Regions from separate parts of the Arthrobacter sp. KNU40 genome, predicted to be linked through region 3. Evidence: riboswitches for the same ligand, from Rfam matches in the RefSeq annotation. Region 3 holds a riboswitch; each other region holds the start of a gene.

What was found. Region 3 has a riboswitch for S-adenosylmethionine ahead of ACSKT0_RS16850 (aminotransferase class V-fold PLP-dependent enzyme). Riboswitches for the same ligand answer to the same signal wherever they lie in the genome.
Region 1: it holds a riboswitch for S-adenosylmethionine, as region 3 does, so the genes downstream of both, ACSKT0_RS22120 (DUF1737 domain-containing protein) here and ACSKT0_RS16850 (aminotransferase class V-fold PLP-dependent enzyme) in region 3, are expected to answer to the same signal.
Region 2: it holds a riboswitch for S-adenosylmethionine, as region 3 does, so the genes downstream of both, ACSKT0_RS04345 (hypothetical protein) here and ACSKT0_RS16850 (aminotransferase class V-fold PLP-dependent enzyme) in region 3, are expected to answer to the same signal.

The regions. Positions count from the first base shown of each region.
Region 1 is NZ_CP195850.1:4,751,224-4,754,491, reverse strand. Features, by position in the region: gene ACSKT0_RS22130 (O-succinylhomoserine sulfhydrylase) at 1-504, opposite strand, end outside; gene ACSKT0_RS22125 (rhodanese-like domain-containing protein) at 505-915, opposite strand; gene ACSKT0_RS22120 (DUF1737 domain-containing protein) at 912-1,169, opposite strand; SAM riboswitch class IV at 1,180-1,292, opposite strand; gene ACSKT0_RS22115 (hypothetical protein) at 1,363-1,722, opposite strand; gene ACSKT0_RS22110 (Lrp/AsnC family transcriptional regulator) at 1,778-2,209, shown strand; gene ACSKT0_RS22105 (ornithine cyclodeaminase) at 2,367-3,268, shown strand, end outside.
Region 2 is NZ_CP195850.1:909,711-912,978, forward strand. Features, by position in the region: gene ACSKT0_RS04335 (VIT1/CCC1 transporter family protein) at 1-421, opposite strand, end outside; gene ACSKT0_RS04340 (hypothetical protein) at 687-875, shown strand; gene ACSKT0_RS04345 (hypothetical protein) at 916-1,230, opposite strand; SAM riboswitch class IV at 1,245-1,364, opposite strand; gene ACSKT0_RS04350 (sodium:solute symporter) at 1,499-3,031, opposite strand.
Region 3 is NZ_CP195850.1:3,621,935-3,625,202, forward strand. Features, by position in the region: gene rsgA (ribosome small subunit-dependent GTPase A) at 1-770, shown strand, start outside; gene hisN (histidinol-phosphatase) at 830-1,642, shown strand; SAM riboswitch class IV at 1,804-1,916, shown strand; gene ACSKT0_RS16850 (aminotransferase class V-fold PLP-dependent enzyme) at 1,952-3,268, shown strand, end outside.

The DNA of each region.
Region 1 (3,268 bases), 1.1 Mb from region 3:
CACGATTTCCTGCATGGGGTTCGACGGCGACTCGAAGAACACTGCCGTTGTCGGCTCGGACAACGCGGCACGCCACTGGTCCAGGTCCGGGCCGTCCACGAAGACGGTCTCGACGCCCCAGCGGGGCAGGATCTCGTTGAGGATCACGAAGCAGGAACCGAAGAGCGAGCGGGCGGCAACCACGCGGTCGCCCGCAGCCAGCAACGCACCGAGGGCGGTGAAGACAGCGGACATGCCCGACGCCGTCGCGAAGCACGCTTCGGTGCCTTCGAGAAGGCGGAGTCGCTCCTGGAAAGTGGCCACGGAGGGGTTGCCGTAACGGGAGTAGACGAAGCGCTCGTCCTCACCGGTGAATGCGCGCTCTGCGGCTGCGGCGGACTCGTAGACGAAGCCGGAGTTCAGGAAGACGGCCTCGGACGTTTCTTGGAAGTTGGTGCGGTCAAGACCGCCGCGGACGGCCTGGGTATCAGGGCTCCAGCCGGCGGCGTCAGGATTGAAAGTCACTTAGATGTTCCCCAGGTTCGTCGGAAGTCCACGGTTTTTCCAGCCGTTCACGGTTCGCTCGCCGTAGCGGTCCGGTTCGCCCTCGAAACCCTCCAGGACGTTGTAGGCGGTGTAGCCGGCCTGTGTTGCGGCGATCGCGGCGGCGATGGAGCGCTGTCCGGAGCGGCAAAGGAAGACCAGTTCGGTGCCATCCGCTTCCGGAGCCTGCTGCGTCAGCTCTTCGATGAAACGGGTGTTGGGGATGCCGCCGGCCAGGTTCCACTGGATGAACAAGGGATCGTTTTCCGTGGCCTTTGTGTCAGGGATCCCGATGTGTGCCCACTCGCCTTCGGTGCGGACGTCCACCAGGATGGCGCCTTGTTCCAGCTTGGCCCAGGCATCGTGCGGGCTGAGGTCGCCTGCGTAGCTCATGCGTGGCCCTCGCCGTCGAACTCTTCATCAAGCTGGTCTACCGCGTTGGCAACTGCTGCATCTGCGCTCGCGATCGCGGCGGGTAGGACGATGGCCTGGGCCACAATCACGTCCGTGCCATTGAAGGTCGCGGCCGGGCTGCCGTGCAACACGTATCCCTCCGCGAGGGCGGTGGAGATCCGCTCGCAGAAATCCTTCGTGTCAGGGCCCGTGATGAGACGGTACGAGAGTTTTTCTTCGGTGGGTTCAGGCATTGGTGCTCCTCAGTCACGCTTGCAGTTCGAAAGTGTCGATACGCCGAGTAGTCACCTGAGGCACCCCGCCGGAGAGAGGGTTGCCGACCAGCAAGTCAGGGCTTCGCGCTGGTGCTCATTACTCAAGAAGAAAATAACATCCACGACGGCGGCCTGCATCACTGGCCGTCGTCATGTTCCGTAACCGGGGGTCTTAGGCGTCGGTTTCATTCGGCAGCGGTTCAAGGCTTGCCTGGATCCGGGGTGGAATGGCGTCAAACCGCGACGCTACTCCCGTAGGGGAGTGATGGAAAGTGGAACCTTGGTGCTTCCGGATTTCCAGCAACTCGTGCACGGATATCCCGGTGGCCGTGGCGAGCGCGTGCAGCGAGAGGCTGTTGTGATGAGCCAAGGCAAAAACCACACCCGACAGGGCTTCGAAACCTTCTGTCTCGTAGATTTCCTTCACCAAGTTGGACATGCCGTTTGCATCATCGATTGATCCCGCTGACGCACCAGTCGCCATGGCCGTCAGCGACCATGCAGCAGAGTCGGGGCTGATGTAGATGCTCATGTCGATACCCTACGGACTCAGGCCCGCTTGGGGAATGGGCGATACGTTTATCTTTATGGCAGCACTCACCGACCTTGACCGTCAGCTCCTCTCCGCCCTCCGGGAGGACGGCAGGGCGTCCGTGGCGAGCCTCGCGCGTAAGCTGGGCGTGGCCAGGGCCACTGTGAATAGCAGGCTCGAGCGTCTTGTCTCCTCGGGAACCATCGTCGGTTTCACTGCGAGGGTGCGCGACGAGGTCGATCCACTTGCCATTCGCGCCATTGCGCTCATTGCCGTGGAAGGAAGATCGGCTGACAAAGTCATTCGCCAACTCAGGGGACTGCCGGAGATTTGGGCACTGCACACCACAAATGGCGGTTGGGATCTCGTGGCCGAGCTGCGCACGGAAAGCCTCAGCGACTTTGACCAGGTGTTGGGCAGGATCCGCGGCATCGAGGGGATCGTCAATAGCGAGACGAGCCTGTTGCTCAGTTCCGTCCTCCGGTAGTCGTCAGCGAGACGACGACTCGTCTAAGCATTTTGCAAAGGATCAATCGCCATTTTGTACATTTTTTCAATGAAAAGTACGTACTTTGGCAATTGTGGATGCATATCGCCGCTCCGTAGCCTCGTAGCAACAATGTTTATGAGGGAAAGGAGCGCACATGACGCGCTTTGTCGATGTCCGCAATATGGTTCGTTGGACGGCCGGGCGGGGCCCGGAAACCATCATCTCGGAGATGATTCAGTACCTGGAGGACGACTTTCGGAGGTGGGAATCTTTCGACAAGACTCCGCGGGTGGCAAGTCACACGCCATTTGGGGTCATCGAACTGATGCCCACCAGCGACCAGGAAACATACGGCTTCAAGTATGTAAATGGACACCCTTCGAATCCCGCGCGCGGCTTCCAGACCGTGACGGCTTTCGGTGTCCTGTCCGACGTCCATAACGGCTACCCGACGTTCCTTGCAGAGATGACAGTGCTGACGGCGCTTCGGACGGCGGCCACGTCCGGGATGGTCGCGAAGAAGCTCGCGCGCCCGGATGCCCGGATCATGGCGATGATCGGGACCGGAACCCAATCGGAGTTTCAGGCCCTTGCCTTCCGGGCGGCCCTGGGTATTAACAGTGTCAGGATCTGGGACACGGATCCGGCTGCGATGGAGAAATTCGTCCGGAACATGGCTCCCCTCGGCCTCGACATCACCATCGCAGACTCGGCAGCCCAAGCAGTGGAGGGTGCCGATGTCATCACCACCTGCACGGCGGACAAGGCGAATGCCACCATCCTGACGGCTGCCCAGGTCTCGCCCGGCGTTCACATCAACGCGATCGGAGGCGATTGCCCAGGGAAGACCGAGCTCGACGCCGCCATCCTGGGCCTCGGCGACGTTTTTGTGGAATACGATCCCCAGACGCGGATTGAAGGCGAGATCCAACAAATGTCCGCCGAATTTCCCGTCACGGAATTCTGGCAGGTCCTGTGCGGGAACGCGCCGGGCCGCACCGCCACGGACCAGATCACGATTTTCGATTCTGTGGGCTTCGCGATCGAGGACTTTTC
Region 2 (3,268 bases), 2.4 Mb from region 3:
CGCGGGTCGCTGCCGGATCCTTCGCGTAAGGCGAGCGGCCTTCAGCCCGTTGGGCGAGGGCCAGCACGAACACCGATCCGAAGTTCCGGGCCAGGAAGCCGAGCATTTGGCTTCGGACCGAGGCCGCCTTCGGCATACCGGCATGTTCGCCGAGGAGCTTGAGCCAGTGTGCCTCATGGCGGCCTTCAGCCTCTGCGAGGGCCAAAAGGATTTCGCGTTCCTCGCCGTCGCGGCGCTGCGCCAGTTGGCGGTAAACGGCGGCCTCGGCTCGCTCATCCGCCAAGTACTGCCGCCAGCGCTTGATGTCCGACGACGACGGGGGAGCCTTGGGGGCTGCTACGTCCTGCGATGGACTGCTTGAGTCCTGCGGATTATCTGGATGCGAGTTGTCTGGATGCGAGGGTTTTGTGTGCGGTTGCACCGGGACTCCTGGGTTGCTGGGGCGGGCTTCATCGCCTCATTGCGGCTCCACTCTATCGCCAATTTCCGCGGTTTTTCGGCCGGTAATCCTCACTGGAGAATTTAGGTCCCCCTCAAAAACGGGAGGCTCCCGGGAAGCCTTGACCACGGCAGGGGGCAGTGCTGGGATGGATGGACAGGGTCCACGAATTGGCGGGGTAGCGCTGGACGGCTGCCTCCTATGCCTGTGCGATGGGCTCAGCGGCACGTCGAACGGAGGTTGCACCATGGACAGCACCGAGACCCACGCCCGCCACCCCGACCGTCCCACGGTCGAGGCCGATCCCGCCTATGACTACAACGAGGACCTGGCGGTGGACGAGGACTGGGACGACCAATCCGAGGTTCTTGACGACGACGAGCGGCCGGTTGCCCTCGATGCCGACGAACACCGTGAGGCTGAAGAGATCGAGTAGCCCCGGGCTCCGCTGAACCCGAGGTGCTAAACCCGGGCGGCTAAAACGCGCTCAGGATGAAGTGCCTCTGCACGCCTGCCCGGTGCCCGGTTGCCGCCACCGTAAGGGTGAGTTTCCGTGTCGCCGGGAACCAGCGGGCGGGCTGGACCGCCTTTGAGAGCGCTTCGGTGATGAGCCGCGGCTCATGATGCCAATAGCGTTCCAAGTTCCCGTCCACCACGAACGTGATGGAGCCTTGGGACAGGTCGACGCCGGGAATCACCCGGACGAACTCGTCCACCCGCCGGGGGCGGGGCAACAACAGGGTGCCGGACTGGGTGGTGCGGTCGGCGGTGGCGCCGTTTTCGAAAGGCATGGCCTTCTCCTGTGGAGTTGCTCTTGCCCGTTCGGTTGTCTCTGGTCCGAGCCGGGCCGCTTCTTCATCCGAACCACCCGCGAACATGGGGTTGGCGTGTGGCAAGTCGGAGCTTGGCACCACATCTCTTGAAGCTCTTCCTACTGTACATGGAACGGTACAATCGCGGCCCGGTATTAAGGCTCGGTAGAAATGGTTCCAAAAGGCAGCGGCGCCGCACCCTCGAGGAGAAGGTGCGGCGCCGCCGTCGTACTTGATTCTGTGAAGCTTAGTGGCTGGCCACCGGGTGGGCTTCCAAGGGGAGCTCCTCCACGGCTGCTCCGGCAACGCGGCGGTCCCAAGCTTCGCGGACCGCGGGTTCGGTTGGCGGGGTCAGCAGGGAGACCACAACGTAGACCACGAGCGAGGCGCCGAGGCCCCAGTAGATGGGATCGTTGGCGTAGACGCCGTCTTCGCTGGGGATGATTCCCGTGGCGTAGGCGATCAGCAGGCCCAGCGTCAGTACGGACCCGACCGCCATGGACCAGGCCGCGGCAATACCGGTGCCGCGCTTCCAGACCAGCCCGCCCAGGATGGCAACCAGGAGTCCACCCACGAGGATGTCGTAGGCGATGGTCAGGGCTACCACGACGTCTTGCGCCGCCATCGAGATCAGCACGGCAACGATGCCCAGGCCAAGGACCCAGTACCGGTTGGCCTTGACGTCGTGCTCGGGGTTTTCGGTGTCGTCGGTGTTGATTGTCTTGCCGAACCAGCTGGCCACGAACGGGACTACGTCGGCGCGGGCAACGGTGGCTGCGGCGATGAGGGCCCCGGAAGCGGTGGACATCATGGCCGCGACTGCCGCGGCCATGACGAGGCCGCCGATGCCGATCGGCAGGATGTGGGTGGCTACCTCGGCGTAGACAACGTCTTTGCCGAGGGCCTTGACGTCGATATTGGGCAGGGCCACGCGGGCGGCAAGGCCGATCAAAGCTCCGGCGACGCCGTACAGGACGCAGTAGATGCCGGCAGTGGCGCCGCCCCAACGGGCCACCTTGGGGGTCTTGGCGGTGAAGACGCGCTGCCAGATGTCCTGGCCGATCAGGAGGCCCAGGGTGTAGACCACGAAGTACGTGATGATGGTCTGCGCTCCGATGCCGTCCAACTGGAAGAAGCTGGCGTCAACGCGGGCACGGATGCCGTCGAAGCCGCCGGCGGCGTTGAGGACGAACGGGAGCATGAGGAAGAAGATGCCTACCGTCTTGATGATGAACTGCACCTGGTCGGCGAGGGTGATGGACCACATGCCGCCGATGGTGGAGTAGACGAGGACGATTGCGCCGCCGACGGCGATGGCAAGCCAGCGCTCCCAGCCGAAGAGGACAACGAAGATGGTGGCGTAGGCACCAGTGGACGTGGCGCACAGCATGAGTGTGTAGGCCAGCATGACGATGCCGGAGGTCTGCGTGGCTCGCTGGCCGTAGCGCAGGCTCAGCATCTGGGAGACCGTGTAGATCTTCAGTCGCTGGATGGTGCCGGCGAAAAGCAGGCTCAGGAGGAGCACGCCCGAACCGATCGCGACCACCAGCCACATGCCGGAGACACCGAACTTGTAGCCGAGACCGACGCCGCCAACCGTCGATGCGCCGCCGAGGACGACGGCGGCCATGGTGCCGGTGTAGAGCATCGGACCGAGGCGGCGTCCTGCCACCAGGAAGTCGCTGTTGTTCTTGGTGCGCGACTTGCCCCACCAGCCGAAGGCCAGCATGGCAAGCAAATACACCACCACGATCGCAATATTGATGAACGAAGAGTCCACGGTTGGCTCCTGAAAGTGATGCGCAGAGCTCTGGGGGATTCCGACGCCGGTCCGCTGGGTTCGCGCGGGGTTGCGGAAGGTCTCTGCGCTGGTGATTGGGGAGAGTAGTCTGTGATGTATGCCTCACAAACAACACTTGTTGCCTATGAGGATACGTAGTGATGCGAGTAACAGTCAAGACGCTGTCTTGCACAGCGGACTCATCGGCGGCCCTCCGGCTAGCCAAAGGCCCTGCCA
Region 3 (3,268 bases):
CGATCGAACGGGCCGTCGTCGCCAACGCCGATCAGCTCGTGGTGGTGGTTGCGGCCGCCAATCCGGAGCCGCGCACCGGATTCATCGACCGCGCCTTGGTGGCAGCGTACGACGCCGGAATCGAGCCGTTGCTGCTCGTCACCAAAGCGGACGTCAAGGATCCGACGGAATTGCTCGCCAACTATGTGAGCCTTGGTTTCCCCATCATCATCAGCCGCACGGCCGACGCCGGCGCCTCCGGCATCGATGCCCGTTCAGACGACGGCCTCTCCGCCCGCCTTGATGGCGACGCCGTCGGCCAATTGCGGGACTACCTCGACGGCAAGGTCACTGTGCTCCTGGGCCATTCCGGCGTCGGGAAGTCCACGATGGTGAATGCCCTCACCGGCGCCGAGCGCGCCACGGGCGGGGTCAACGCCGTGACGGGTCGGGGACGGCACACTTCGTCCTCTGCCCTCGCACTGAAGCTCAGCGATGCCCCCGGGGGCAGCTGGATCATCGATACGCCCGGCATCCGCTCCTTCGGCCTCGCCCACGTGAACCCGGACCGCATCCTGCATGCCTTCCCGGATCTGGAACCCGGAACGGAGATGTGCGAGCGAGGCTGCAAGCACGATGCCTCCGCGGTTCGATGCGGACTGGATTCCTGGGTCGCCGACGGCCACGCCGGCGAGGCAGGTCCGGCCCGCTTGGCGTCGTTGCGCCGGCTCCTCGGCGCGGACCCGCGCATGGAAGCCCAGGAGACCAAGGAATTGGGTACGGTCAACTAACTGCGCGCCTGCCGTCCTACCTCCCCGGCTCACCGGCGAACAGACGGTAGTTTGGAACCATGACCCAACCCGATTCGAGCTACAACGACGACCTGCGGCTGGCACACGTCCTGGCCGACTCCGTCGATTCCCTGACAATGGAGCGGTTCAAGGCACTGGACCTCCAGGTCGAGACCAAACCCGACCTGAGCCCCGTCACCGATGCCGACAAAGCAGCAGAGGAAGCAATCCGTGGGCAGCTCTCCCGTTCCCGCCCCCGCGACGCCGTCCTCGGGGAAGAATTCGGCAGCACGGGCCACGGCTCGAGGCGTTGGATCATCGACCCCATTGACGGGACCAAGAACTTCGTGCGTGGCGTACCCGTCTGGGCTACGCTGATCGCCCTCGTGGACGAGGGCGAGGTAGTAGTGGGGCTCGTGAGCGCTCCGGCGCTCGGCAAGCGTTGGTGGGCGGCCAAGGGCTCGGGCGCCTACATGGGCCGGTCGCTGGCCGCAGCCACCCGGTTGAAGGTTTCCAACGTGTCGCGGCTCGAAGACGCCTCGCTTTCCTACTCCGAGCTTTCCGAGTGGAAGCAGCACGATAAGCTGGACAACTTCCTGGGCCTCGAGAACGATGTCTGGCGCAGCCGTGCGTATGGCGATTTCTGGTCCTACTGCCTCGTGGCCGAGGGCGCCGTGGACATCGCTGCCGAGCCGGAACTCCAGGTCTACGACATGGCGGCTTTGGTGCCGATCGTGACGGAAGCCGGCGGGCGCTTCACGTCCCTGGACGGTGCGGATGGTCCCTTCGGCGGAAACGCCGTGGCCACTAACTCGATCCTGCACTCCGAGGTCCTCAAGAGGCTCAACCCCGAGCTCGACGACCTCCTCTAGTCCACTCTCTCCACTGAATAAACGACGGCGGACGCCCACTTTTGGGGGCGTCCGCCGCTTTTTCTTCGGCAGGAGGCACATTTTTCCGGCGGTGTAATAATCCGCTTAACAATCGCCGGTCACATTGGAATGAGCCTTGCCGGTGTCCTACGCTCTTTACAGGTCACGAGTGCCAGCGCGAAACCCCGGTTTGCTGGCCGGCAACCCTCCATCGCGGCGGGGTGCCCCGGGTGACGACCCGGCCGGTCCGGAACGGATGCGGCAAGCGCGGACCCCCTGCACGCAGGGGTCCCTCTTGAGTGAGGTCCCATGAGCACAGCCACATTTACTTCCCAGGCTCTTTCGCTGAACAACGAATCTGCACAGCACCGCGGTGAAACCCTCCCCCGGGCATCGCGCCCACTCGCTGCGGTCACCGGCGCGGAGTTGCAGGCACCCTTGATCCAGGGCGGCCACATCCGCTACGCCAATCTTGACTACGGCGCTTCCGCACCTGCCCTGACGGTGGTTTCCGCGTACCTCAACGAGATCCTGCCGTACTACGCGAGCGTCCACCGCGGCGCAGGCTATGCCTCCCAAATCAGCACCTCGGTCTATGAAAACGCCCGCAACATCGTCCGTGACTTCGTTGGCGGCCGGCCGGACGATTCGGTCATTTTCACGCGCAACACCACTGATTCCCTCAATCTACTGGCCGGCTGCCTGCCAGTTGAGGACGGTCGACACATTGGCGAAGTCCTTTACCTGGACATCGAGCACCACGCCAATCTCCTCCCGTGGCAAAGTGTCCCCCACCGCAGCATCGTTGCCGCGGGAACGTTGTCCGAGACCGTCGCCAACGTCCGCACAGCGCTCTCCCACGGCGGCGTCAGCCTCCTGGCTGTCACCGGCGCGTCAAACGTGACCGGCGAAATCCTGCCCATCAAGGAACTCGCTGCCTTGGCCCACGAATTCGGGGCGCGGATTGTGGTGGACGCGGCGCAACTCGCCCCGCACCGCAGAATCGACATCGCCGCCGCGGATGTCGACTACTTGGTTTTCTCGGGGCATAAGCTTTATGCGCCGTTCGGCGCAGGTGTCCTGGTGGGCCGTCCCGACTGGCTCGACGCCGGTACACCGCACCTGGCCGGAGGCGGCGCCGTCCGAGAAGCGCGCCTCGATTCCGTCAGCTGGGCCACAGGACCGGCCAGGCACGAAGGCGGCTCGCCGAACGTACTCGGCGCGGCCACACTCGCCCGGGCCACACAGGTCATCGCCAGCCTCGACCACGATGAATGGCACGCCCACGAGGCAGCCATCCGCTCGCATCTGGTCGAGGGCCTCAAGCAAATCGACGGCGTGACCGTGCACCAGATCTTCAGCGACACGGATCCCCAGGACACCATCGGCGTCGTGAACTTCTCGCTCCAGGGCTACGACGCCGGACTTGTGGCTGCCTATCTTGCGGCCGAGCACGGCATTGGCCTGCGCGACGGACGCTTTTGCGCCCACCCGCTGCTCAAGCGCCTCGGCCTGCCCTCCGGATCACTTCGAGCCAGTTTCGGCGTGGGCTCGCGCTTGGAAGACGCCACCCGGCTCATTGCGGGCATCCACGCGCTCAAGAGCAACGGCCTCGGCTGGGACTAC